DNA from 2 places in the Paenibacillus sp. FSL P4-0184 genome. Region 1 is predicted to be linked to the other one. Evidence: riboswitches for the same ligand, from Rfam matches in the RefSeq annotation. Region 1 holds a riboswitch; the other holds the start of a gene.
What was found. A riboswitch is a leader RNA that binds a small molecule or an ion and turns the genes downstream of it on or off. The one in region 1 is predicted to bind glycine.
Positions count from the first base shown of each region.

Region 2: another riboswitch for glycine. It lies ahead of gcvT (glycine cleavage system aminomethyltransferase GcvT); the one in region 1 lies ahead of MKY52_RS09490 (amino acid permease).

Region 1 covers NZ_JBBORN010000001.1:2,194,507-2,197,642, reverse strand. Annotated here, with positions in the region: gene MKY52_RS09490 (amino acid permease) at 1-1,121, opposite strand, end outside; glycine riboswitch at 1,256-1,336, opposite strand; gene adhP (alcohol dehydrogenase AdhP) at 1,534-2,550, shown strand; partial or broken gene MKY52_RS09480 (alpha/beta fold hydrolase) at 2,717-2,979, shown strand; gene MKY52_RS09475 (hypothetical protein) at 2,950-3,136, opposite strand, start outside.
Region 2 covers NZ_JBBORN010000001.1:2,688,705-2,691,840, reverse strand. Annotated here, with positions in the region: gene MKY52_RS11585 (flagellar motor protein MotB) at 1-111, shown strand, start outside; gene gcvH (glycine cleavage system protein GcvH) at 528-920, opposite strand; glycine riboswitch at 1,198-1,296, shown strand; gene gcvT (glycine cleavage system aminomethyltransferase GcvT) at 1,482-2,594, shown strand; gene gcvPA (aminomethyl-transferring glycine dehydrogenase subunit GcvPA) at 2,701-3,136, shown strand, end outside.

The sequences.
Region 1 (3,136 bases):
AGAACAATGCCCCACACCCATATAAAACAAATGGCGCTTATCGTTGTCACGATTCCAAAAGCCTGCTCCGGAATAAGTTTACTTAAAAGAGCCCCTACAGATATGACGATTGTAGAAATGAATAACGAGTTACCTGGTACATGGTTTTTATTTAGTTTGCCCAAATGAGGTGGCGCCTGGTTATTTCTACTCAAATTATAGAGAATTCGACTTGTCGAGAACATCCCACTATTACAAGCGGAAGCGGCTGAAGTTAATACAACAAAATTAATAATCCCTGCGGCAATTGGAATCCCTACTAAAGTAAAGGTTTTTACAAAAGGACTCTCTGCCGGGCTGAGCTCCGTCCAAGGGTTAATGCATAGCAGGACGAAAAGCGCACCAACATAGAAGAACAGAATCCGTAAAGGAATTTTATTAATCGCCGATGGGATATTTTTTTCCGGATCCGCTGTTTCCGCTGCCGACACCCCGACCAATTCCACACCTACGTAAGCAAATACAACCATTTGAAAAGAAAATAAGAAGCCTGATATGCCGTTCGGAAAAAAGCCCCCATGCTCCCATAGGTTTCGTATCGTCACCGATCCTGCATCCGTCTTAAACCCAATGATCAGTAAAATGACCCCAAGACCAATCAAGGCGAGAATCGTAATTACCTTAATTAAAGCAAACCAAAATTCGAGTTCCCCAAAACTTTTTACAGTTAATAGATTAAGTCCTAATAACACGACTAGACAGGCGATGGCAGGAACCCATTGCGGGATATCAAACCAGTACTGTACATATACGCCAACAGCAATGACATCAGCCATAGCCGTCATGATCCAGCAAAACCAATAGGTCCAACCGGTAATGAATGCGACCCGTGATCCAAGGTAGTCTTCAGCAATATCCGTAAACGATTGATAGCCCGCTTTAGATAATAGGAGTTCTCCCAGTGCTCTCATCACAAAAAACACAGCAATACCCACGATTAAATACGTGATCATAATGGATGGGCCTGCCTTCTCTATCGCCTTGCCTGATCCCAAGAATAATCCTGTACCGATGGTGCCACCAATAGCAATAAGTTGAACATGCCGATTAGCCAGCTCTCTCTTTAATTCTGGTTGTGCCATACCTAGTTCCCCCTTGTGAGTACAATAAATTGGAATAAAAAAAGAGAGATTGGATGTCATCCAATCTCCCAGATCGTAAGAATATCAAATAATATTCGCCCTGCTGATGGCGATCAGCATGACAAATACATATTCAGTACTCTTCTGTCCTTTTGCCTGAGATTGTGAACCCTTCGGCGCCGCGGAATTTCCGCAGTCTCTCCAGAAGCTGCTCCAGCTAAAGTGTAATCCTTAGCCATCATAGCTCGTGAATTATGAAGTTGATAAAGCGGTAACGCAGTAAAGCTGTTCTGATATTCTAACATATTACTTGTGATGTGAGTGTTAATCAGTGATAAAAGTCTCAAGAATTTAAAGTTAGCCTCATGAACATACTACTTTTTGAAAAGCAAAAAACTAAAGGAGTATGCTAATGAAAGCCGCTGTAGTAAAACAATTTAAAGAAAAGTTAGAGCTACAAGACGTACCTAAACCAAAACCCGGACCCAAAGAAATTCTTGTCCACATTCAGGCGTGCGGAGTGTGTCATACTGATTTGCATGCTGCTCATGGCGATTGGCCTGCCAAACCAAAGCTCCCTCTAATTCCCGGACATGAAGGCGTTGGGATTATTGAAGAAATAGGTGAAGGAGTTGCACACTTAAAGGTAGGAGACCGAGTAGGAATTCCATGGCTGTACTCAGCCTGCGGTCATTGTGAGTATTGTCTTACAGGAAGAGAGACTCTTTGTCTGGATCAAAAAAATTCTGGATATTCCGTAGATGGTGGATATGCAGAATATTGTGTGGCAGCTGCCGATTATGTAGTGAAGGTTCCTGATAATCTAAGCTTCATCGAAGCGGCACCTTTATTTTGCGCTGGCGTTACGACCTATAAAGCTTTGAAAGTGTCAGGTGTAAAGCCAGGTGAATGGGTAGCCATTTTCGGCGTCGGAGGATTGGGTCATCTTGGTGTACAATATGCAAAGGTGATGGGAATGAACGTAGTGGCCATCGACACTTCAGATGAAAAGATGGAGCTTGCGAAACAACTTGGTGCAGACAAAACCGTAAACGCATTAAAAGAAGATGCCGCAGATTGGATTCAAAAAGAACTCGGCGGAGTGCATGGTGTTGTTTGTACAGCGGTTGCAAAAAAAGCATTCGACCAAGCCTATCGAGCCATTCGCCGCGGCGGTACCTGCGTCATGGTTGGGCTGCCCCCTGAATCCATGGATGTTCCTATCTTTGATACGGTATTAAACGGTACAAAGGTAGTCGGTTCGATTGTCGGCACTCGCAAAGATTTACAAGAAACATTACAATTCGCTGCAGAAGGAAAAATAAAAACCATTATTGAGACACGTAAACTAGAAGATATTAATGAGATCTACGATCTGATGTTAGAAGGCAAAATCAATGGTCGAATCGTTCTTGATATGACGAAATAATCCGAAAGAAAACATGCTCGAAAAGTACTGCTTTTCGGGTTTTTTTATGCCTAAAAATCCCCCTACTAGCAATACTTTTCTGCGCAATGTTTCTGTTGTGATCAATCAAGCTCTGCGCGGGAGAACGGATTTGAAGTTCATCAGGAAGTACTGACAGCTCGCCCTTATGCCAATTATCGATCATCTGTGGGGAGAAGCATTCGGAGAACTGAATCTTATACAATCACTCGCTAAATTCAACAAACCAGTATTTATCGGTTTAGGTAGTTATGATTATTTGGTAGCGCCTGTTTCACTTTGGAATTCTGTTGATGAGACCTATGAGCACGTAAAAAAGTGATCTTTGAGCATAGTGGTCACAATCCGATGTTTGAAGAACCTCAAACCTTTGACAAAGAGCTAAGCAAGTGGATTCTTGAGGGCAATTGAGGCTTCCCTTTGAATAACGAAAAACACTAAGTTAATTCTTAGTGTTTTTTTATTTCCTGCCCCTTTTGGTTTCGCCCAAATAAGTTTTACCATTATGTCTAAAGGCGAAAACTCCGCCTCGGTGTTGATTAATTCCATATCCTTCCTCAATTCTTCA
Region 2 (3,136 bases), 490 kb from region 1:
GCAGGTTATGCTGATACCCAGCCCACCGCGGATAATACATCGGCAGCAGGGCAGCAAAAGAACCGCCGTGTAGAGATCATTGTGCTTCGTCAACTTCAAGAGGGTGCCTAAAAAATGTTTTACTCAGAGCTAGTTACAATAGCTAGGCCTGTGCGGGAGCGAATCTGCTTATCAACATACCAAAATGAGCCCACCACTATTTATTACGGAAATACTCCCTGATTATCTGCCTATTCCCTTGTCCAGGCGCAGAATTAGGGAATTCCTCCCTGATTAATACCCTATTTAGTCAGAAATAGCGCTTTTCACTGAAATTTTAGGGAGGAATACCCTAAAACCCTTAGTGTCACGCTATACTCGTCTAAAATAAGGGAGGTTTTCCATAATTCCAAACAGTCCCAGGATTTAACTCAAAAATTCACCACCACTATCTATATAAAAACACCAAACAGCAAGTCCCCAAAAACGGAAACTTGCTGCTATAAATATCACATTCGGTGAATTTAATATTCAGAAAAATTTTAGAATTACTCCCCTACCAATGCACGATATCCAGCTGCATCTAGCAGTCCTTTTACAGCATCAGCATACTCTCCGTCCACTTCAATTTCAAAAATCCAACCCTCGCCATAAGGCTTATCGTTGATCAGTTCTGGACTAGCTTCTAAACCGTCATTAATCTTGGTAACCGTCCCTGAGACGGGTGAATACAGTTCCGATACGGTCTTAACGGATTCAATACTGCCTACGCTGTCGCCAGCTGAAATGGCCGAACCCACTTCTGGAAATTCCACAAATACGATATCGCCTAACAAATGCTGAGCATGATCCGTAATCCCAACACGTACTACGCGTCCTTCCACTTGCTGTGCCCACTCATGCTCTTCGCTGTAAAGAAGGTTATCTAAAACTTCACTCATTTCAAGCCGCCTCATTTCCAAATTGGAATTCTAAATTTAGTTATAGCCTAAGTGATCGCGGAGCATAATGTCAATATTACTAAAAGCAAAATAAATTTGTCGTTTTTTTGACTTTTTCTTGTTGACAGCGCCCTCCTATACCCGTTTAATGGAGACATACAAGAAGAAACGACGATGTCGTCTTTTTATAGACGATAACCGTTTCTCGAAGAAATATAAGGATAATGTATAATGTGAAACATATACTTTCTTATATTTGAAACAAATACAGTTGCGGATGATGGCATAGGGAGAGACTGTCTCACTTGAAGACGGCGCCGAAGGAGTAAGCCCTAACAGGGGTGAATCTCTCAGGCAAAAGGACCTTTGTCGGACGTACCTCTGGAGAGCATCAGACGCGAGGCTGAGTGCGTCAGGTCACCAACGGGGAAACTTGCATGTTAGTTACGCAGGGTAACTCTCAGGTACAAAGGACAGAGCAGAAAGCGATTAGTGCATTTATGCATGATTGCTTCTGCCTGTCCTTTTTTTCGTATGTAATCAGACTAGGGGAGTGACGACATGGATGCTTTGAAAAGAACGCCTTTTTATGATCTCTATTCCGCTTATGCGGAGTCCAGGTGCATTGATTTTGGCGGCTGGGAGCTGCCAGTACAGTTTACAGGTATCGTGAAGGAGCATGAGGCTGTTCGCCAGCAGGCTGGACTGTTCGATGTATCGCATATGGGTGAATTCATGGTGATCGGAAGCGGCGCTGAAGCCTTCTTACAAAAAATGACGACCAACGATGTCAGCCGCCTTACCGATGGTGCGGCACAATATACGCTGCTCTGTTATCCAAACGGCGGGGTGGTCGACGATTTACTCGTGTATCGACTAAGTGAAGGCCGTTATATGCTTGTCGTAAATGCCTCCAACATCGATAAGGACTTCCAATGGCTGCAAGAACATCTGACCTCTGAATTCGGTGAAGTCACACTCACTAATGTCTCTGACGAGACGCTTTTGCTCGCCTTGCAAGGTCCGCTGGCAGAGACCATACTCGCAGAAGTTACTGATGCACCGATCTCAACGCTCAAGCCTTTCCACTTCATCGAACGCGCAACCGTCTGCGGTGTAGAAGTACTGATCTCCCGTACGGGTTATACCGGTGAAGATGGCTTCGAAATTTACGCTCCGCTGGATGTGGCAGCAACGTTATGGAACGGCCTTCTCGCAGCTGGCTCTCCTCACGGATTAACACCTGCTGGACTGGGCGCACGGGATACGCTTCGTTTCGAGGCAAAATTGCCACTGTACGGTCAGGAGCTGTCGGCTGACATCACGCCTCTTGAAGCTGGAGTACAGTTCTTCGTGAAGCTGGACAAAGCGGATTTCATCGGACGCGATGCGTTGATACAGCAAAAAGAAGCGGGTCTCCCCCGCCGTCTTGTCGGTCTAGAAATGATTGATCGAGGCATTCCACGCTCCCATTACCCAGTCTATGCGGACGGCATCAAAATCGGAGAGGTCACAACCGGAACCCAATCTCCAACGCTGAAACGCAACCTGGGATTAGCTTTGCTTGATACAGCTTACAGTGAAATAGGCACAGAGGTTTTCGTAGAGATACGTGGCAAGCAGCTTAAAGCTGTCGTGATTAAGGCCCCTTTTTACAAGTATAAACGCCTTTAGCGTCCATATTAGGACGGTGAACTTTTAAGCGAGAAATAAAAGGATAAAGTATAACGTGAAAATTGTACTTTCTTATATTTTAAAAAAGCCAAGGAGTGAAACCTTAATGAAGCACCGTTATCTGCCCATGACAGCACAGGACCGCGTAGAGATGATGGAAACCGTCGGGATTCAGTCCATAGATGAGCTGTTCTCCGATATTCCTGAAGCCGTCCGTTATCAAGGCACTATGCCGATGTCTGAACCACTCGATGAGTACGCCCTGCTACGTCACATGAAAGGTCTCGCTGACCGAAATGCCGACTTCGATTCACATGCCAGCTTCCTCGGCGCCGGATTATACGACCATCACATCCCTGTGGTGATCAACCATGTCATTTCCCGTTCAGAATTCTACACTGCTTACACCCCTTATCAACCGGAGATCAGCCAAGGCGAACTGCAAGCGATCTTCGAATTCCAATCCTACATTTGCGAACTAACCGGTATGAAAGTAGCCAATGCCAGCATGTATGATGGCGCAACCGCATTATCCGAAGCAG